DNA from 3 places in the Azotosporobacter soli genome. Region 1 is predicted to be linked to each of the others. Evidence: riboswitches for the same ligand, from Rfam matches in the RefSeq annotation. Region 1 holds a riboswitch; each other region holds the start of a gene.
What was found. Region 1 has a riboswitch for S-adenosylmethionine ahead of QTL79_RS01350 (O-acetylhomoserine aminocarboxypropyltransferase/cysteine synthase family protein). Riboswitches for the same ligand answer to the same signal wherever they lie in the genome.
Positions count from the first base shown of each region.

Region 1 (7,267 bases):
ACGGCTTGCCGCAACGCCTCGGAATCACTGTATTCGATATGCGCCTGCCACTCTTCTTCTACGGCCTGTTGCAACAACGAGCGGAAGACCGAGTTTTCCGTGTAGTTGATTAACGGATATGCGCTGATCACTTGGTTGGCATCCTGATTTTCCAGCCACTGCGCGGCGGCCACCCAAACGACCCTTTCACGCCAAATGCGATGCTGCTGTAACTGCGCTAATTTGTTGTTGCCGTGTATAAAGCCCAAATCATAACGCTGTTCCAATACACCGGTCAATACGTCCGCCGTGTTCATGCATACTTCCACCGATAAATATAATTCCGGCAGCTGGCTTTGGATCTTACGCAGCACCGGCGGCAGATAATAATTGATCATTTGCGTCGATACGCCGAGGCGCAAACTGTCGCCGCCATGCCCGAAGACCGTCATCGCATTTTGCGTTTCTTCCCACAGACTCACGATGCGTTCGGCGTAGCCGACCAAGTTTCGTCCCGCCTCCGTCAACGCAAGGCGCTTGCCCCGCCGTTCAAACAAAGCCACCTTGAACACGTCTTCCAGATTGCTGATTTGCGCCGTGATTGCAGGCTGCGAAAAACTGAGCTGTTCGGCTGCTCTGGTAATGTTGAGCAGTCTGGCTACCAATAAAAACGTCTTTAAAAGACGGATATCCACTTTCCTTCACCTCCGCTTCCTCTTTTCTGCACGCGCGCTTCGCTTCCCTGCCGCAGCGTTTCTTTTTACATTCACTTCTTTATCTTCCATATTATTGAAGGAACTTTTTCTTCTTCGTCGAAGTCTTATTATAATAGGAGAAAAAAGGGGGTTCAGTGCTATGTCGTTAAAAAAAATCATCCTTGCCTATGATGCCTCACCCAACAGTAAAAAGGCTCTCGATTGGGCGATCAATCTCGCGAAAACCACTGCCGCCTCGATTCATGTCATGGTTGTATACGACCGCAGTTTTCAACAGATGGATATGATTAATATGACCATGGAACTGGAAAAGACCTTTATCAACAGTTTTGAGGAAGAAGCAGCTTCCGCCGTCACTTACTGCAAGGAAAAAGGCGTCGCTGCAACAAGTGAAATCGGTGAAGGCAATGTCGCCGACGCAATCATGAAAAAAGCGACCAGCCTGAACGCCGATCTGATTGTCTGCGGTACGCGCGGCCACGGCGGCTTTGCCAGCCTAATGCTCGGCAGCGTCGCTCATGCTTTGGTCACTTACGCAAAAATCCCGGTCGTGGTCGTAAAATAAGTTTTCTTAATTTCTCCCGCGCAAACGTTCTTAGTGCGGGCAACACCATTTTAAAATGCAGCGCAAACGTTCTTAGTGCGGGCAACACCATTTTAAAATGCAGCGCAAAGGGCTGTCTCAAGAGGGAATTCCTCTTGAGACAGCCCTTTCTCCATTTCTTAAACCGTCGCCAACGCCGCTCTCAGATCAGCCAGCAAGTCTTCGATCTCTTCAATGCCCACCGAAAGACGGATCATGTCGTCCGGCGCGCCGGCCGCCGCCCGCTGTTCGGACGTCAACTGCGAATGCGTCGTGCTGGCCGGGTGGATAACAAGCGATTTGGCGTCGCCTACATTCGCCTCCAGTCCGAACAAACGCAAGGCGTCAATGAATGTTTTGCCCGCCTGCAGACCGCCTTTGATGCCGAATGTCAGCATCGCTCCGGCGCCTTTGGCGAGATATTTCTGCGCCAGGCCGTGATACGGGCTGTCCGCCAAGCCCGGGTAGCTGACCCACGCCACCTTCGGATGCGCTGCGAGGAATTCCGCAACCTGTTGTGCGTTGGCCGCGTGCTTGGCAACGCGCAGCGACAGCGTCTCGAGCCCCAAAAGAAGTAAAAAGCTATTGAACGGACTGAGGCACGCGCCGAGATCACGCAGGACCTGCACGCGCAGACGCCCCAGGAAGGCTGCCGCGCCAAAGGCCTCGGTCGGTTTCAGCCCGTGGTAGCTGGGATCGGGTTCGCTCAGGCTGGGGAACTTGCCGTTATTCCAGTCGAATTTTCCGCCGTCGATCACGACGCCGCCCATGGCCACGCCATGACCGCCGATGAATTTTGTCGCCGAATGGATCACGATATCCGCGCCGAAATCAATCGGCCGGCAAAGGTACGGCGTGACGAACGTCGCATCGACGATCAGCGGTATTCCGTTGCGGTGTGCAATCTCCGCCAATGCTTCTATATCGAGCACGTCAATTTTCGGATTGCCGATAATTTCGGCAAAGATCAATTTTGTTTCGGGTTTGATCGCCGCCTCGAAACCGGCCAGATCGTCCGGAGAAATAAAATCGACCTTCACGCCCTGACGCGGCAGCGTATATTTGAACAGATTGTAGGTGCCGCCATAAAGGGCGGAGGAACTGACGACATGATCACCGCTCGCGGTGATGTTGCTGATCGCGCCGTAAATTGCTGCATGGCCGGATGCAAACGCCAACGCCCCGACGCCGCCTTCCAGCAAAGCAAGACGCTGTTCCAATACATCGGTCGTCGGATTCATGATGCGCGAATAGATATTGCCGCTTTCCTGCAGCGAAAATAAGCGCGCCGCATGATCGCTGTCTTCAAAGCGATAGGCGACCGATTGATAGATCGGTACCGCCTGTGCCTTCGTCGTCTTGTCATAGTCATATGCGCCATGCAGCGCCTGAGTGGAAAAGCCTTGTTGTCTTTCGTTACTCATCTTGAATCGCTCCTTCACTATTTTGTAAAATAGAAAAACCCCTTCCTGAGGAAGGGGTGACAAGGCCTGCCGAACAGCAAACTGCGCCGTATTTCCCTCCTCTCATCTCCCAGGATTTCTCCTGCTGGAATTGGCACCACTGCAAAAAAAGTTTTTTTCTTTTGCCGGTTGCCGGGCGTCATCGGGCCAGTCCCTCGACCTCTCTGGATAAGAGTCCATGAAGCTATAAAATTTTCTTGTCCTTTATGGTAAGGCATCAACTGTTCATTGTCAATCGTTTTTTTATTTTATCCCTCTTCCCCTGTAACTCAATTGACATTCTTTGTCATTCGCCTTATAATAAAAGCAATCGCATATTCGAGATGACGTCGTTGGGAGAGACCCCGCGGGGCACCGAAGGAGTAAGCAAAAACTCTCAGGTAAAAGGACCGGCGACAGATCGAGCTCTGGAGAATACACCGCTTGGTGTTACCGAAGGAGAGGCCGTTTGGTCTAAATCTCTCAGGTAAAAGGACAGAGGCAATTCAAACTTTTTATAGTTTGGATTGCCTCTTTTTTATTCTTCAAACAGGCACATTTGTTTTCAAAAGAACACTCGTTTTATTTTTGTCCTTCTCAAAAACACTTAGACCGCGCTTAGTGTTTTTAAAGAGGACTGTTACGCTTTACGTTTTGTTACATTTATATCGTTTTTTATTTATTTTTTAATTATTTTTTGTAACATTTCTCTTGACTCTTATTTTTATAGGCTTTATAATAAAGACAGAAAAAGCCAATCGGTTTACAATTTCATATATGCAGGATGAAGTCACCGGGAGAGATCCTGACAAGGACGCCGAAGGAGCAGCAAACACTCTCAGGCAAAAGGACCGTTGACCGACTGCACTCTGGAGAAGGCATCATGCATCGATGCTACCGACGGGGAAAGCTTCCACGCGAAGCAAATCTCTCAGGTAAAAGGACAGAGGCAACCCGGCACCATTTGGTCCAGGTTGTCTTTTAATTTGGCCAAAAATAAGAAAAGGAGGCGATTTCCATGACCGCAGCTCGCAAAAACACTTTGAGCATCGGCGCATTTGCCGCTTGCTACGCCGCACTGATTCTCGTCGTTGCTCTGTAATCAATCTCCACCCTAAAAACAGAAGTAAAGGAGGTAATTCTCATGACCGCAGTTCGCAAAGATTCTCTGAGCATCCTGGCTTTCGCCGCTTGCTACGCCGTACTGATTCTCGTCGTCGCTCTGTAATTAATCAGACCCGTCTAAAAAGTAATATTAAAGGAGGTCATCTCCATGACCACAGCACGCAAAGATTCCTTGAGCATTCTGGCTTTTGCCGCTTGCTATGCCGTATTAGTTTTGATCGTGGCTTTATGATCCAGTTTCTGACGCTACGGATAAAAAAGACGCCCCTACCGAAAGAATAATCGGTTTAGGAGCGTCTTTTTATTTACGATGCCGTTATTGAACCACAGCCGCCTTAGAAATTTTCGCTACTTTTTCGCCGCCTGCAGGATGATCGCCAGCGACAGTTCACCGGTATTATAGAGATCGACTTCTTTGATGAATTCGTCCGTAGTGTGAACCTTGGACATGCCGACGCCGAGTACCGCGGTCGGAATGCCATAGCTGTTAAAGAAGTTGGCATCGCTGCCGCCGCCGGTTCCGACGCAGGCGGCTTTCATGCCGAGCGATTCGACCGCTTTGACCGCAGTCGTCACGACATGCGCGCTTTCTTCCAACACGTACGGGTTATACGCCCGCTTGACGACGACCGTCGCCTTGCCGCCGCTTCTCGCACAAACGGTTTCAAACGTTTCTTTCATATGCGCGGTTTGCGCGGCGAGTTTGTCCATGTTGCGGCTACGCGCTTCGCATTTCAGTTCGACTTGGTCCGGTACGATGTTGGTCGCAACGCCGCCACTAATGAGGCCGACATTGGCTGTGGTTTCAAAATCGATGCGGCCCTGTTTTAATTCGGCCAGTGCTTTGCCGGCCACTACGATCGCATTGACGCCTTCTTCCGGCGCAACGCCGGCATGCGCTTTTTTGCCATGTACCGTTACCAGAATGCTCTCCTGGCCAGGGGCCATGACGATGACTTCACCCGGCGCACCGCTCGAATCGAGTGCATAGCCGAAATCGGCTTTCAGCAGCGACTGGTCGATGTTCTTCGAACCGTTCAAGCCGCCTTCTTCCGCTACGGTGAACACGATTTGCACATCGCCGTGCGGCAGCTGTTTTTCTTCCAAGAGACGCAGTGCTTCCAAAATGCCGGTCACGCCTGCTTTGTCGTCGCCGCCGAGAATCGTATCGCCCGCCGAGGTGATGATGCCGTCTTTCAAGACCGGCTCGATCCCAGTACAAGGTTCCACGCAATCCATATGCGCGGACAGCATGACGACCGGAGCGCCTGCCACATTGCCTTTTTTGTAAGCGATCAGGTTGCCGCAATCGCCGCCGATTTTACTGCCGGTATCGTCTTCCTTCACTTCGAGCCCGAGCGCCTTCAGCTTTGCAAGCAAAACATCCGCCACTTGCCGTTCTTTACGGGTCGACGCGGGGATTTTCACCAGTTCAAAAAATTCATCCAGCATTCGTTGCTTGTTTACCATGTTCATCTCTGTTTCCTCCTACATGCTTGCTGTCAGTAATGATTCCTACACCTTATTATTGTACACCGATTTTTTGCTTTCTTCCAGAACACAAAAAATATTTATGTATTTATTTTTCAGTATATTGAAACAAGTCTCACGTATCCTTTTTCTCTACCTTGCAAAGCGGCGCTTTGGTGAGAATATCGCGTCCGAACTTGTCGCGCAGCCGGTCGACCGCTTCATACATCCGCTGTCGCTTGTCATCAGTCGGCGCAAAGAGCGACAGCTGGCCGCCGTCGGAGGTTTGCAGATTGCCGACCGTCACGCCGAGCAGGCGCACCCCCTCCTGTAGCGTCAGCTTGTCAAGCATCGCCTTGACGGTCTGATAGATTTCCTCATCATAACAGGTCGGTTCCGGCAAGGTCTGGCTGCGCGTCAGCGTCTTGAAGGAGGCGTAGCGCAGTTTCAGCGTCACCGTCCGGCCCGAAAGATTCAACTGCCGCAGCCGCCAAGCGACTTTTTCCGTCAACGCGAGCAATTGGTTCAGGATTTCCTCGCGTCCCAAGAGATCCTTGGCAAACGTCTCTTCATTGCCGACGGATTTCGGCGCGTAATCCGATTCGACCGGGCGATCGTCAATCCCTTTTGCCAGGCGCTGCATATCGGCAGCCGCCTGTCCGAGCTGTCGCACCAGCCGCAACGGATCGAGCGCCGCGAGTTGCCCGATCGTCTTGATGCCCATTTCGAGCAGCACTTTAGCGGTAGCCGGTCCGACACCCCACATCCGCTTGATCGGCATTTCCTCTAAAAACGCCTGTTCTTCACCCGGCTGCACGACAACGAGACCCGCCGGTTTTTTAAGATCGGAAGCCAATTTGGCGAGAAATTTGTTCGGCGCCAATCCGGCTGAGGCCGTCAGATTGAGCTCTTTGGCAATCCGCTCTTTGATCGCCAGCGCAATTGACACCGGATCAGGGTATAGTCTGTCCATGCCGCTGATATCGAGAAATGCCTCATCCAACGAGAGCGGCTCGACGAGCGGCGAAAAATCAGCCATGATCGCGCGGATTTTTTTTGATTCCTGTGTATATTTGCGATGATCGCAAGGCAAAAAGATGCCGTCCGGGCAGCGCCTTCTCGCTTCGGCCATCGGCATCGCCGAGTGCACGCCAAAACGACGCGCTTCATAAGAGGCGGTCGCTACCACGCCGCGACTGCCGATGCCGCCGACAATCACCGGTTTTCCCTGATATTCGGGATGGTCGCGTTGTTCCACCGAGGCGAAAAACGCATCCATGTCCACATGCAAGATCCAGCGTTGCAAAAAGCATCGTCCTTTCTTTTCCCTTTGAACTAATTGGCCGTCCCAGGCTCAGCTTTCAAAGAGTTCCAATTCTTTGCCGCCGCTCTCGCTGCGGCGACGGCTGCATTTTTCACACAGCGCCACATATTTGTCGACGCTGCCGACGTCGACCGTACTTTCCCGGTTCGCCGCGCCATTGTCGATTTTATAAGAAATGTACGCTTCCCGCCCGCAGTCCACACAAACCGCGTGCAGTTTGTCCACGTATTTCGCCTTGCAGGCCAAAACCGGCACGATGCCGAACGGTTCGCCCGATGAATACATGTCGAGTCCGGCCATGACGACTCTCTTTCCTTTGGCAACCAGATGTTCGACCACCTTAAGCAAGCCGTCGTCAAAAAACTGCACTTCGTCGATGCCGATCACATTCGCCTTCCAATCGACCTGCGCCAACAGTTCCGCCGAATTTTGCACGACCACCGCCTGCATCGAGCCCGACAATTGGCGCGTAAGTTCCGCCACCAGCTCTGTCGGCTCTTCGCCATTGTTCAAATGGACTTCGACGATCGTCTCCACTTTGCGGCGCACTTCGCCATATTCATGCGTCGAAACCTGGTTCTGATCATAACGGCTGTCTACAGCCGGCTTGAACAGTTGATACGTCTGC
Region 1 is NZ_JAUAOA010000001.1:299,295-306,561, forward strand. It holds gene QTL79_RS01340 (LysR family transcriptional regulator) at 1-674, opposite strand, end outside; gene QTL79_RS01345 (universal stress protein) at 835-1,260, shown strand; gene QTL79_RS01350 (O-acetylhomoserine aminocarboxypropyltransferase/cysteine synthase family protein) at 1,419-2,702, opposite strand; SAM riboswitch class I at 2,802-2,916, opposite strand; glycine riboswitch at 3,065-3,143, shown strand; glycine riboswitch at 3,505-3,584, shown strand; gene QTL79_RS01355 (M20/M25/M40 family metallo-hydrolase) at 4,194-5,315, opposite strand; gene QTL79_RS01360 (DNA polymerase IV) at 5,452-6,621, opposite strand; gene QTL79_RS01365 (thymidine kinase) at 6,670-7,267, opposite strand, start outside.

Region 2 (7,267 bases), on a different contig from region 1:
TTGGCTGGAACAGGACTTGGCGGCCAGCGCCAAACAGTGGAAGGTGGTGCTGATCCATCGCCCGCCCTACCATAACCGCCCGAAGCCCGGCGATGAAGAGTTGCGCGACGGATTGACGCCGCTGTTCGACAAGTATCATGTCGACATCGTCTTTGCCGGACATGATCATGATTATGTCCGCAGTTATCCGCTCTACGGCGGACAAATTATGCAAGAGTCTGCGCAAGGCACGATCTACGTGACCTGCGGCCGGAGCGGAACCAAGACATATAAGGCGACGCTGGCCAAGGACTGGGATGAATTCTTCTTCAACCCGATTGACGAGCCGAATTATATGACGGTCGAAGTCAACGGCGGCGAACTGAGCGTGAAATCGTTTATGCAAAGCGGTGCTTTGATCGACGCTTGGACAGTGCGCAAAGGAAAATAATAAAACAGCCGAGAGGTGAAGCAGGCTAAGCCCGTTCACCTCCCGGCTGTTTTATTATGCTTTACCAGGCGGCAATGGCCGCGCCTTTGAAATGTTCAGCGACGAAAGCTTTCACTTCCGGTGACTGATAGGCTTTGATCAGCTTGGCGATTGCCGGATCGTTCTTATCTTTCGTTTGCACTGCGATGACATTGGCGTAAGGTGAATTGCCGTCCTCTAAGAGCAGCGCGTCTTTGGTCGGCAACAGACCGGCTGTCATTGCATAATTGGTATTGATGGCGGCAAGATCGAGATCGCCCAGCGAACGCGGAATCTGTGCTGCGTCGAGTTCTTTGAAGCGCAGGTTCTTCGGATTGCTTACAATGTCAGTCGGCGTCGCGGTATGGCCGATGCCTTCTTTCAGTCTCAACAAACCGGCTTTTTCCAAGAGCAGCAAGGCGCGCCCGCCGTTGGTCGGGTCATTGGGAATGGCGATCACGGCACCGTTCGGCAAATCTTGCATCGTTTTCAGTTTCTGCGAGTAAATGCCCATCGGGAAAAGAATGGTCTTGGCTACCGAAACGATTTCAAACTTACGGTCTTTGACGACATTGTCGAGGTAGGGCTGATGCTGAAAACTATTGGCTTTGATATCGCCCTGACTTAAAGCCGCGTTGGGCTGGACGTAATCGCTGAATTCGACGATTTCGATTTTGAGGCCGTCTTTTTCCGCTGTTTTTTTCACGATTTCGGCGACTTCGGCGTGAGGCCCGGCGGTGACGCCTAATTTCAAAGGCTTATCGCTGCCTGGCGCTGCGCCGTTTGAACAACCGGCGGCGAAGGCGGTCAAGAGGCTGATGACGGCTAAGAGTGTCGGTAAGAAAAAGCGTTTTCGATTCATTTTCGTGGAACCTCCTTCAATTTTTGCAGTCGTTCGACCGCGGCTTCCAGTGTGGAAATCTTTTTGCAGAAGCAAAAGCGGACGAAGTGATGACGCTTGGGATGATCCGATTGATAAAAGCTCGAACCGGGAACGACCGCAACGCCGACCTCTTCGGCCAGGTAGCGGGAGAAGGCGATATCGTTGTCCCAGCCGAGCGGCGTGATGTCGGCCATGATGTAATATGCGCCGCTTGGCGTGCAGCAGGAAAAGCCGAGCTGTGTCAGTTCACGCAGCAGATAATCGCGCCGTGCGCGGTAAAATTCGGCCAGCTCCTGATAATAGGCTGGTTCCCAGCGCAATGCGGCCGCTGCGGCTTCCTGGAGCGGCGCGGCCGCGCCGACCGTGAGAAAGTCATGGACCTTGCGGATCGACTGCGTGATTTCCGACGAAGCGAGAATGAAACCGATCCGCCAGCCGGTAACGCTGTAAGTCTTTGAAATGCTATTGATCACGATGGTGCGCTCCGCCATCTGAGGCAACGTATAAAGCGGGACATGAAGCGCGCCGTCGAATAAGATGTGCTCATAAATCTCATCGGTGATCGCTAGGACGTCGTGTTTGATGCAAAGATCGGCGATCAGCTGCAGTTCGTCACGGTTAAAAACTTTGCCGGTCGGGTTATTCGGCGTGTTGATGATAATGGCTCGGGTGCGTTCATTAAAAGCGGCGCTCAGTTCGTCCGGCGAGAAAGAGAAGGACGGCGGCTGCAGCGCGACATAGCGCGGCGTCGCACCGCACAAGATGGCGTCGGGTCCATAATTTTCGTAGAAAGGCTGGAAAATGATCACTTCATCGCCTGGATTGACGGTAGCGAGTAGCGTGGCGATCATGCCTTCCGTTGAGCCGCAGCAAACGGTGATTTGGCGCTGCGGATCGAGTTCGATGCCGTAATCGCGCCGGCTCTTCCAGGCGATCGCTTCACGCAGCGACTGACTGCCCCAGGTGATCGCATATTGATTGTAATCGCTGTTAATTGCCGTGACCGCGGCCTCTTTGATTTCGTTCGGCGCAGGAAAGTCGGGGAAACCCTGTGCGAGATTGATCGCCTGATGCGCGGCGGCGATGCGCGACATTTCACGGATGACCGATTCGCTGAACTGGCTGGCTTTTTCGGAAGCGTAAGGCAGTAAGGTGTTTGACATAGTGTAATTCTCCTTTATAGCCGTTTAAAATAAGGAAAAGCCTCTTCACACAGTGAAGAGGCTCGATCGGCTTACGAGGCGATCCGCTCTTCATCTGTCAGGAAAGATCCTGATGGATTTGGCACCGTTCGCAAGATTGCGATGGTTGCCGCAGCGTCATAGGGCCAGTCCCTCGGCTGCTCTCGATGAAGTCAGTATATAATTGATGATGCCAATGGTACCATAATATTCAATGACGTGTCAAGGGGCGAAATGGCGTTTTTGTGTAAGTTGTTCGCCTTGACGCAGCGTGGTCGAGAATGATAGAATTAATTTTAACAATTTAGTCCCGGTGAAACGGACAAACGAATTGTTGCAAGAAATAGTGCTGCGGGAAATAGAGAAATAACAGGCTGCATCATTTGCTGAAGCAAGGCGATGTTTTTGACGAGAGGCAACGAGGTTCGTTTCGCAAGAGAAAGCCTGCTGCGGCAGGCTTTTCACATTTGTGAGCCAAAGTTTCTTGCATTGGCTGGAGGATTTTTCTTTGAACGCAGAGAAGAACAGTTCTTTGTTGTCAATGTAAAAGGCGATGCGGTTCGCATGGCGGCGCAAACAGTTTGCAGCTTATCCCGCCAGTCGAGCGAAGATTATTGAAGAAAAATTCAGGGAGGCGCAGTATGCAACACGAAATCACAATTATCAGCGAGCGATGCAAAGGCTGCAACATTTGCGTCGGGCTCTGCCCGAAACAAGTGCTGGGTCTCGATACCTTGAGTAAGGTTCAAGTCCTCAAAGGTGAAGACTGTATCGGCTGCGGCCAGTGCGAATTGCGCTGTCCGGATTATGCCATTTATGTGGAAAAGAAGGTGAGCAAATGAGCGAAGCAAGATTGATGCAGGGCAACGAAGCCTGCGCTGAAGGCGCTTTAGCCGCAGGCGTGCGCTTTTTTGGCGGTTATCCGATCACGCCGTCGACCGAGATTGCCGAACACATGGCCGGAGCGCTGCCGGCGCTTGGCGGCACGTTCATCCAAATGGAAGATGAAATTGCCGGTATTGCTGTCGTGCTTGGCGCGGCGCTGGCCGGTAAAAAAGTTCTGACGGCGACGTCCGGCCCTGGCTTTTCTTTGAAACAGGAATTGATTGGTTATGGCTGCATTGCCGAAATTCCGGCTGTTATCGTCAATGTGCAGCGGACCGGTCCTTCGACCGGCCAGCCGACATCTCCTTCGCAGGGAGATATCATGCAGGCGCGCTGGGGTACGCATGGCGATCATCCGATGATCGCGCTGTCGCCTTGGACCGTGCGCGAATCGTTTGATGTTGCGGTAAAGGCTGTTAATTATGCAGAACGGTTTCGTACGCCAGTCATCATCTTACTCGATGAAGTCGTCGGGCATATGCGCGAGCGCGTCGTACTGCCGCGTCCCGAAGAAATCGACGTTTATCCGCGCCGCAAGCCGGTCGTAACCGAAGGCGAACCATACAAACCGTTCAAACCGATGGACGACTTGGTGCCGAGTCCGGCCGATTTCGGAACCGGACATCGTTATCATGTCACCGGTCTCTTTCATGACGAAACCGGTTTTCCGAGCGGCAATGCTAAACTGACCAAAGATGTCACGCACCGTTTGCATGAAAAAATTATGCGCGCGCAGGATGAAATCACGCATTATGATGAGTTCTTCATGGAGGACGCGGAAATCGTTGTCGTCGCTTACGGCGGCACGGCGCGGACCGCGTATGCGGGCGTGGAAGCGGCGCGCAAGAAAGGCGTCAAGGTCGGCATGGTACGCTTGATGACGATCTGGCCGTTCGCCGACAAGATCATCAAGAAGATTGCGGCGCAGGCAAAAGCGATTCTGGTGCCGGAAATGAATTACGGCCAATTGGTGCTGGAAGTGGAGCGGGTCGCTGCCGGACAGGCCAAGGTGGTATCGCTGCCTAAATATGATACGGAGATCTTTACGCCGCAGGAAATCGTCGCGGCGATAGAAGACCTGAACGCGGAGGTGGCAAAGTGAGAGCGCACGAAAAATATTTCCGTATGAATCGTCTGCCCCATATCTGGTGTCCCGGCTGCGGCAACGGCATCGTGATGAAAGCGATTGCGCAGGCCATCGACAAACAGGGCCTTGATCAAAACAAAACGGTGATCGTATCCGGCATCGGCTGCTCATCGCGCGCTTCCGGTTATATGGACTTTGACACGCTGCATACCGCGCACGGTCGGGCGATCCCGTTTGCAACCGGCATCAAGCTGGCAAATCCGGAACTGAACGTCATCGTCATCACCGGCGACGGCGACTGCACGGCTATCGGCGGCAACCATTTCATCCATGGCGCACGGCGCAACGTCGATCTGACCGTCGTCTTGTTTAACAACAACATTTACGGCATGACCGGCGGTCAGGCATCGCCGCTCACGCCGCTCGGCAAGAAGGCGACAACTGCGCCTTATGGCAGCGTCGACCGTGCTTTTGACGCCTGTGAATTGGCGAAGGCGGCCGGTGCGACCTATGTTGCACGCAGTACGGCCTATCATGTGAACCAGATGGTTGACCTGATTGCAGAGGGCATCGCCAATAAGGGGTTTTCGTTTGTTGAAACAATGACGCCGTGCCCGATCTCATACGGCCGTCGCAACAAGCTCGGCGATGCGGCCGCGATGCTGAAAGGCATGAGCCAGCAAGCCGTGCCGCTGATCGCTTACGAAAAAATGAGCGAAGAACAGCGCGAAGGAAAAATTCCGACCGGTGTACTGCATAAGAGCCAGTTCCCCGAATATTGCAGCGAATATGCGCAGGTCATCTGCATGGCAGGGGAGGGAGAAGTATGAACCAGATCCGATTATCAGGCTCGGGCGGTCAAGGGGTAATCACCGCCGGTATTATTTTGGCGGAAGCCGCGATCATGGAAGGCAAGGAAGCGGTGCAGTCGCAATCGTACGGACCGGAAGCGCGCGGCGGCGCGTCGAAGGCCGAGGTCATCATTGCGGACAGTTTCATTTATCATCCGAAAGTCGTAACGCCGAATGTCGTGCTCGCGATGACGCAGCAGGCAGCGCAGAAATATATCGCCGATCTGCCGACAAGCGGAATCTTAATTATCGATGAGGATTTGGTTCCGGAAGTACCTGTGTTTGGCGGCCGAATCGTTAAGACGCCGATTACGCGTCTGGCGCAGGAAAAACTGGGGCGCGACCTCTTTGCCAATATCATCGCGCTTGGCGTCTTAGTCAAGGTGACGAACGTGGTATCGTTTGAAACGATTCAAAAAGCGGTTGCGCACCGTGTACCTCCGGCGACCGTTGCCAAAAACATGGAGGCGCTGCGTCTCGGTTATGAATCGGTAAAATAGAAACGAAAGCGCTGCGCGCTTGCACAACGACGTGTGAAAGAACGTGGAGAACGAAAAAGCAAAACGTTACATTCGTTTTCCGCTGTCTTTGGCTTTGCTTTGTGCGGCTGTGCAGCGTTTTTACTTTGGCGAAAAGACGGAAGATTCCAACTAAGAGAAAAAGAAAGGCGGAATCGTATGGAAAAGAAGAGCGAAGCGAGAAATGAAAACGGCGCCGCAAAGCGATACGGGCTGCTGCTTGCGCTGGCGGCGCTGACGGCGGTCATCTTGCTGCCGACGCCGGCCGGTTTGCCGGTTGCCGGTCATCGGATGCTGGGAATTTTGGTGTTTTCCATTATTGTCTGGATGAGTGACTGCATCTCCTATCCGGTCAGCGCTGCGGTAATCATCGCACTGATCGCGTTTATTCTCGGTCTGGCGCCCGATATGGCGGCTCCGAACAAGCTGATCGGCACTACGCAGGCGCTTACAATCGCGCTGAGTGGTTTTAGCAATACGGCGTTGGCCTTGGTCGGCGGCGCACTCTTTATTGCCGCGGCGATGACGAAGACGGGGCTTGATAAGCGGATCGCGCTTTTGGTTCTTTCTAAGATTGGAGCTAAAACCAATCGCATTTTAATTGGTGTAATTTTGGTCGGACTGATTCTAAGCTTTTTTGTGCCCAGCACGACGGCGCGTGTTTCCTGCATGGTGCCAATCGTGATGGGAATCATCAGCGCGTTCGGCGTAAATAAAAAGAGTCGTTTTGCCGGGATTTTAATGATTGCGACTGCACAGGCCGACAGCATTTGGAATGTCGGCATTAAAACGGCAGCGGCGCAAAATATGATTGCAATGGGCTTTATTGAAAAGCAACTGGGCCAGACGATCAGCTGGATGGAGTGGTTTATCGCGGCGGCGCCGTTTGCCGCCATCATGTCGGTGGTGCTTTATTTCGTCCTCTTAAAGGTCATGCCGCCGGAAATGAAGGAAGTGCCGGGCGGCAAAGAAACTGTCGCCAAAGCGCTGCAGGAGCTGGGCGCGATGAGTCTGGCAGAAAAGAAACTGCTGGCGCTCTCGCTCGTGCTGCTCTTCTTCTGGTCAACGGAAAAGATCCTGCATTCGTTTGATACCTCGTCGACGACGCTTGCGGCGATTGCGCTGATGCTGCTGCCTGGCATCGGGATCATGAACTGGAAAGAGGCGCAGGACAGGATTCCCTGGGGAACGCTGGTACTGTTCGGTACCGGAATCAGTCTCGGTTCGGCATTGTTATCGACTAAAGCGGCTGCCTGGCTGGCGCAGTTTGTCGTTGTCTGGTTCGGCTTGCAGACGATGCCGATAATCGGCATTCTTGCCAGTTTAGCCGCGTTCTTGATTGTCATTCATCTGGGCTTTGCCAGCGCTACCGCATTGGCGGCGGCGATTATTCCGATCCTGATCTCGGTGCTGC
Region 2 is NZ_JAUAOA010000003.1:368,579-375,845, reverse strand. It holds gene QTL79_RS05575 (purple acid phosphatase family protein) at 1-430, shown strand, start outside; gene QTL79_RS05570 (MetQ/NlpA family ABC transporter substrate-binding protein) at 492-1,310, opposite strand; gene QTL79_RS05565 (pyridoxal phosphate-dependent aminotransferase) at 1,307-2,494, opposite strand; SAM riboswitch class I at 2,582-2,686, opposite strand; gene QTL79_RS05560 (hypothetical protein) at 2,735-3,088, opposite strand; gene QTL79_RS05555 (4Fe-4S dicluster domain-containing protein) at 3,154-3,354, shown strand; gene QTL79_RS05550 (2-oxoacid:acceptor oxidoreductase subunit alpha) at 3,351-4,499, shown strand; gene QTL79_RS05545 (2-oxoacid:ferredoxin oxidoreductase subunit beta) at 4,523-5,314, shown strand; gene QTL79_RS05540 (2-oxoacid:acceptor oxidoreductase family protein) at 5,311-5,835, shown strand; gene QTL79_RS05535 (DASS family sodium-coupled anion symporter) at 6,013-7,267, shown strand, end outside.
Region 2: another riboswitch for S-adenosylmethionine. It lies ahead of QTL79_RS05565 (pyridoxal phosphate-dependent aminotransferase); the one in region 1 lies ahead of QTL79_RS01350 (O-acetylhomoserine aminocarboxypropyltransferase/cysteine synthase family protein).

Region 3 (7,267 bases), on a different contig from region 1:
GCCAAGAGAGTACGGCGGCTAAGCTTGTTAGTAAAAGTATAAGTCGTAAAAAACGCAATGTCGGACTCAAAATGGATACCTCCTGTCGATTTTACACTTAAAATGCCGGAACGACGGCGCCTTGGTATTTCTCTTCAATGAATTTGCGAACTTTATCAGAAGTTAGGGCAGCCGTCAACTTTTGGATTTCAGGCCGTTTCTCGTCGCCAGTGCGAACGGCCAAAATGTTGGCGTAAGGAGAATCCTTTTGCTCTAACAGCAACGCGTCCTTCGTTGGCACTAACTTTGCTTCGAGTGCATAGTTCGTATTGATAACGGCTAATGCTACGTCATCGAGTGAGCGGGGAAGTTGAGGCGCTTCTAACTCAACAATTTTAACCTGTTTGGGGTTGGCGGTGATGTCTTGTACGGTAGCATGTACGCCAACGCCGTCTTTCAACGTCAGGATGCCAGCTTTAGCTAAGAGTGCCAATGCACGTCCGCCGTTGGTCGGATCATTCGGTATCGCGATCTTACTTCCGGAAGAGAGCTGAGTCAGGTCTTTGACGCTGCGGGAGTAGATGCCCATCGGTTCAATATGAACTTTGGCGGTGTAGGTCAGTGCCAACTTGCGTTCGCTCGAGAATTTTTCGAGGTAAGGGATGTGCTGGAAAAAATTAGCGTCCAGTTCTTTGTCGGCAACAGCCAAGTTTGGACGAACATAATCAGTCATTTCTACAATTTGCAGGTCAATTCCTTCCTTTGCCAAATCCGGTTTAATGGCGGCTAGAATTTCGGCGTGGGGAACGGCGGTTGCGCCAACTTTTAAGACTGTGGTCTTGGCGGCTGGTGCGGCACTTTGCTGTTGGCTGCAGCCGGTGAAGGCAAGCAACAGAGAAAGTAATGTGAGCGATAGTAAAAGATTTTTTTTCATAGTGATGATTCCTCCCAGAATTTAGATTATTTTTTATTCAACTTGTGGGCGAACCAATCGCCGCAAGACTGAACCAATTGGACTTGAATGAGCAAGATAACGACAGTTGCCAGCATGATGTCAGCGCGAAAGCGTTGATATCCGTATCGAATGGCCAAATCGCCCAGACCGCCGCCGCCGATGGCCCCGGCCATTGCGGAGTAACCGATCAAACTGATAATGGCAAGCGTGAGTCCGGCAATGATGCCTGGCCAGGACTCCGGCAACAGCACTTTGTAAATTAGTTGCCACGGCGATGCGCCCATCGACAAGGCTGCTTCGATGATGCCATTGTCTACCTCTTTTAGCGCCGTTTCAACGACGCGGGCGACGAAGGGGATTGCTGCAATGCTGAGCGGCACAATGGCGGCCATCGTACCGATTGAAGTTCCGGTAATGAGTCTGGTGAAAGGAATAATGGCGACCAATAAAATGATGAACGGGACGGAACGACCGGCATTGATGATCGCGCCTAAGACTCGATTCAAAGAGCGTGCTTCCAGAAGATGTCCTTTTCCTGTGATGGTAAGAAGAATGCCAAGCGGCAAACCGACTAGCGTAGAAATCAACGTGGATACGCTGACCATAACGGTTGTTTCCCAAAGCGACTTAGATAGCAGTTCGATAATTTCTGGCGACATAGCCGATCACCTCCACGTTTACTTGGTGCTTTTCCAGCTCGGAAACGGCAGACTCTAAGACGCTTTCTGAAGCGCGCAATTCAACCAGCAAATGGCCGAACGGCGTACCTTGCAAAGAATCCAAGGTGCCTTGCAAAATCGTGGCGTCAAGATCCAGACGACGAATGAGACGAGACAATACCGGTTGTTTGGCGTTGTCGCCGATGAATGTCAAACGGACGAGCAAACTGCTGTCCGGACTGGCGGTATCGGAAATCGGCAGATGGGTTAAAAAATCGGGCAAATCTAAAGAGGTGACGGATTTTACAAAACGTTGTGTGACAGGATGTGTTGGCGCAGAGAAGATGGACAAGACGCTTTCTGATTCTACGATCCGACCGTCGCTCATCACGGCGACGCGATGGCAAATCTCTTTTACGACGGACATTTCATGCGTAATCAAGACGATCGTGAGACCGAGTGTTTGGTTGATTTCCTTTAATAGTCCCAAAATAGAATGTGTTGTTTCAGGATCAAGGGCGGAAGTTGCTTCGTCACAAAGGAGTACTTTAGGTGACGTAGCCAAAGCTCTTGCAATACCGACGCGCTGTTTTTGTCCGCCGCTTAACTGTGCCGGGTAATGTGTGCGGCGATCTTCCAGGCCGACAAGCGGCAAGAGACGATCGACTTCGCGGCGAATTTCAGCTGGAGTCCAACCGCTGACCTCAAGAGGAAAGGCAATGTTTTCTTCAACAGTACGCGAAGAAAGCAAGTTGAAATGCTGAAAGATCATGCCGATTTGCTTTCGTGCCTGACGTAGTTCCCCTGCAGATAAGGTTGTCAATTCGGTACCGCCGATATTGACGCTGCCTTGGTCAGGGCGTTCCAGCAGATTAAGGCAACGTAACAGCGTGGACTTTCCGGCGCCGCTTTGTCCGATTATACCGAAGATTTCTCCGGGTTTAATCTGCAGATGAATGTCGCGTAGGGCCGTGATTGTTGCGGCGCCTTCATGATAAGATTTGGACACATTGCTTACAGTTATCAAAAAAAACATCCTTTCGTAAAAAAAATAAAAGCCGCTTCACAAAGTGAAGCGGCAGGAAAAACAACCTTGACGCTTCATCTGCCAGGACATTTGCCTGTAGGAATTGGCACCGTTCACAAATTGTGATGGTTGCCGCAGGTTCATCGGGCCAATCCCTCCGCTGCTCTAGATGAAGTGGAATATGAAATTGTGATCTTGTTTACACATACTAGCATGACTGATGTTGCATGTCAACAGATAAGTTTAATTTTACAGGGGAAAAAGTTCATGATATAATTTAACGAGGTAAAGTGATAAAGAGTGTGGAGGGCTGACTATGACAGTTAATCCTAAGTTGCAGGATAAGAGTACAGACCGCTTGTTTGATGCTATTTTACAGCTAGAGAGTCGCGAAGAATGTTATCAGTTTTTTGAAGACATATCAACAATCAGCGAACTGAAAGCATTAGCGCAACGTTTAGAGGTCGCAAAAATGCTGCAGGAGAAACATACCTATGAAGATATTGTGGAGAGTACTGGTGCCAGCACGGCTACGATCAGCCGGGTCAAGCGCTGCTTGAACTATGGCGCCGACGGCTATAAGCTGATTTTAGAGCGGATTGCAAAACTTCCAGAAAATAAAGATTGAAAGTGAGGAATATAGATTGAAAGCAGCAATACAACTCGATTTTGTGCCTAGAATTCCCTATGGGACGAAAGATTTTTTGCCTAGAGAAGCTGCCGAAAAACGGAGAGTGGAAGCCGATTTAGCGACACTGTTTGCGCAATGGGGTTATGATGAAGTGGTGACGCCGACCTTTGAGTATTTAGAAACGCTGGAAGTCGGCAATGGCGGGCAGTCGCAAGGACAGGTCTTCAAGTTTTTTGATCAGCACAATCGCTTGGTTGCTCTGCGACATGACATGACGACGCCGATTGCCAGGGTGGCTGCTACACGCCTTAAAGAGGCGGAGCCGCCGTTAAAATTATTTTATTTGACGAACGTGTTTCGCCAAGAAGAGGCGCAGACAGGACGGCAGTGCGAATTCTATCAAGGTGGAATCGAAGTTCTTGGCGTGTCGGACAGTACTGCGGATGCTGAAGTTATTGCGCTGGCAGTAGAAAGTCTGCGTTCAGCCGGTTTGAAAAATTTTCAATTTAGCTTAGGTCAGGTTGACTTTATTAATGGACTCATGGATCCGATTGATTCGTTGGGCGATTTGTCGAAACGCCTTAAGCGGGCCGTTGTCGGACGTAACTTAGTCGATCTCGAGCTTTGTTTAAATGAATCTACGCTTTCTTCAAATGAAAAAACGGCGTTGTTGGAATTACCTCTTTTGCATGGGGGCGCAGAGGTTTTATCAAAAGCGGGCAAATTAACATCGAATCCGATCTGTCGGCAGGCGTTAGAAAATCTAAGGGAAATTCATGAGCTGCTAACTCATTATGAGGTGGCAAACTATGTGAATTTTGATCTTGGTCTTACTAGGGATCTCGACTATTACACAGGTATGGTGTTTGAAGGATATACTCCGGGTCTTGGTTTTCCAGTGTGCGGCGGCGGGCGTTATGATAGGATGCTCGAGGCGTTTGGCACCGAGTGTCCAGCGACTGGGTTTGCCCTCGGCGTTGAAAGGATCATGCTGGCGTTGGAAAAACAGGGGGCGAACATTTTAAGCGTTCAAGACGATATTTATCTTGCCTGGGCGCCGGATTGCTTGGCAGAGGCCTTAAAAAAAGCAATGCAGCTTCGGCAGGCTGGCAATCAGGTGGAAGTTGCGATGCGCCCGCAGTTAAAAGAAGATGCAAAATGGACGCAACAAGAAAAGGGACGCCGCAGATTGGTATATGTAAATGCTGAATAGGGTAAAGCAGGTCTGGTCGGCTTTGAATGCACGCATAATGCAGGAGGAACGGAGCTTTGTGCAGGAAAAATTGCGCGAAGCTGAGCAACGGCTCTTTTGGGGAATGAGTCTGCCGGACCAAAGACATGTACTCAATGTGGCTTATACGGCGATTCGCCTGGCAGCTGGAAAAGAGAACCTCGATGTTCAGCTTTTGGTTCGTTGCGCCCTATTGCATGATGTGGGACGGCAAAACGGTGACGTCAGTACATGGGATAAAATTATAGCCGTCTTATTGCATGCGGCGATGCCTAAAGCAGCTATGAGCTGGGCGAAAGAAGGCCGTGGCGGAAAAATAGATAACGTAAGGCATGCCGTTTATATTTATTTTAATCACCCCAAACGCAGTGCGATATTCTTGCGGGAAATCGGCACGGAAAGCGATGTAATCGAAATTGTTTCCAGGCATCACAAAGCTCCGGTGAAAGATGAACCACCGGAGCTTGCCCTGTTGCGTCAAGCGGACAGCTTGAACTAATAGCCTTTCTTGCTATCGATAAGATTGACGAGTTCTTTTCCGTCGAGGTAACGCTCCAGGTTTTCGCCCAAAAGCTTAACCGCGCGCTCCATATAGTTAGGCGATAAGGCGGCCAAATGCGGCGTAATGATAACGTTAGACATTTCCCAAAGCGGTGAGGTTTCGACGAGCGGTTCTTCCTCGAAAACGTCAAGTGCGGCGCCTTTGATCACTCCGTCTTGCAATGCCGTTATAAGATCATTTTCATTGACGATTGATCCGCGGGAAATATTAATAAAATAAGCCGATGACTTCATCTTTTGAAAGCGTGACAAAGAGAAGAGTCGGTTTGTTTCCGGCAATAGAGGCAATGACGCAACTACGAAGTCAGCTTCGGCTAGCATTTCATCGAGCTGTTCAGGCGGATACAAACGATCGACAAAAAGTTCACGCGTTTGTGTCTGCTTTGTTGCGATGACGTGCATGCTAAAACATTTTGCTTTTTTGGCGAGTTCGCGGCCGATGCTGCCTAAGCCTACGATGGCAATGGTTTTATCATGCAACTCATCTACTGGGGACCGCTGCCAAAGATGTTGTTCCTGATTGCGGATAAAAATATTAAGGCCACGTGTGAAGGCGAGCATCAGCGAGAGTACATGCTCTGAAACGGGAATGCCGTGAATTCCTTTTGAGTTGGTCAATAAAATACTGTTGTCTTCCTGTACTGGAGCCAAGAGATTTTCGACTCCAGCGCTAAGTGCATGAATCCATTTCAATTGATGCCCGTTTTTTAGCATTGGTTGGATATCCATCCATCCCCAGGCGACGAGGATATCGGCTTCAGGAAGATATTTTGCAGCGTCTTCCCATTCGCAGCTTAGTATGCGGCAGTCAGGCGCTGTGCGTTCGAGCACTTCGCGGTGGCGCGCGGATAGTTTATTTAAAATTAGTATTGTCAGTGCAGCCATTATTGGCATCTCCCCTTTTTAGATTGCTATAAGAGAATGAATTCTACATCAGTTCTGTTTTTCCTACCTGCGGCAATTGACAAGCTGAAAAGCAAATGATAGTATATTAACATGTTATCGCTTTAAATAACTAAAGGATGGGGATTGGATATGACTTCTGTCGATATGGAATACCTGACGATTGCGCTGCCGAAAGGCAAACTGTTCAAGCCGTCGGTGGACTTACTGGCCAAAGCCGGTTACCGTGCGGACAGTGTTTCAGAAAGCTCGCGTAAGTTGATTATTACGAATGAGGAAGCAAAACTGCGCTTCATCATCACGAAAACGGCGGATCTGCCGACGTATGTCGAATACGGCGCCGCTGATATCGGCATCATCGGTAAAGATGTACTCTTGGAAGAAGAACGTGACGTTTATGAATTAGCCGATCTTAAACTCGGCTTGTGCCGATTAATGGTAGCCGTTCCCGAAGCAATGCGTCAGCCTAAATTGAGTGATTATGCACATATGCGTGTGGCGACGAAGTATCCGAAAATTGCGGAGGCTTTTTTTCATTCCCATGGAATACAGATGGAAATTATCAGACTGAATGGTTCGATAGAACTCGCGCCGATGGTCGGTCTGGCAGAGTTAATCGTAGATATCGTGGAAACCGGTCGTACACTGAAAGAAAATCATTTGACCGAGATTGCGCAGATTCATACGGCGACGGCCCGTCTGGTAGCGAATCGTGTGAGCTTCAAAATGAAATTTGAACGGATTCACGCATTGGTCAGCGCAGTGAAGGCGTTGAGTGAAGGAGTCGGAGAAGCATGAAATTATATAAAACGTGTGAATTTGAGCGAACGAAACTCGAAGCGCTGCTGGCAAAGCCGGCATTTGATGAAGTTCGTCTAGGGAAAAAAGCGCAGGATAAATTACAGTCGCTTTTCGGTGAATCGTTAACAGCAGTTCAAGCGGTGGAGCGAATCGTAAGCGAAGTCAGATGCGGTGGGGACGCGGCGGTACTGTCCTTTACCGAACGCATCGACGGCATAACGTTTGCGACATCCGATTGGCGGGTCAGCGAGAGTGAAGTTGCAGATGCCTATGAAAAGGCAGACCCAAAGGTGATCGCTTCTTTGCGTAAAGCAATTGCTAATGTGAAGCGCTTTCATGAGGAACAGCGCCCCAAGAGCTGGTTGACGGAGCGGGAAAAAGGAGCGATGCTCGGGCAAAAGGTGAGTCCGATTGGTCGCGTTGGCATTTATGTTCCCGGTGGAACGGCTTCTTATCCGTCCTCAGTCATCATGAATGCGATACCGGCAATGGTTGCCGGTGTTGAGGAGATCATTATGGC
Region 3 is NZ_JAUAOA010000009.1:11,517-18,783, reverse strand. It holds gene QTL79_RS09920 (MetQ/NlpA family ABC transporter substrate-binding protein) at 1-70, opposite strand, end outside; gene QTL79_RS09915 (MetQ/NlpA family ABC transporter substrate-binding protein) at 98-913, opposite strand; gene QTL79_RS09910 (methionine ABC transporter permease) at 940-1,593, opposite strand; gene QTL79_RS09905 (methionine ABC transporter ATP-binding protein) at 1,562-2,620, opposite strand; SAM riboswitch class I at 2,692-2,796, opposite strand; gene QTL79_RS09900 (YerC/YecD family TrpR-related protein) at 2,937-3,248, shown strand; gene hisZ (ATP phosphoribosyltransferase regulatory subunit) at 3,265-4,464, shown strand; gene QTL79_RS09890 (HD domain-containing protein) at 4,523-4,981, shown strand; gene QTL79_RS09885 (D-2-hydroxyacid dehydrogenase) at 4,978-5,928, opposite strand; gene hisG (ATP phosphoribosyltransferase) at 6,079-6,744, shown strand; gene hisD (histidinol dehydrogenase) at 6,741-7,267, shown strand, end outside.
Region 3: another riboswitch for S-adenosylmethionine. It lies ahead of QTL79_RS09905 (methionine ABC transporter ATP-binding protein); the one in region 1 lies ahead of QTL79_RS01350 (O-acetylhomoserine aminocarboxypropyltransferase/cysteine synthase family protein).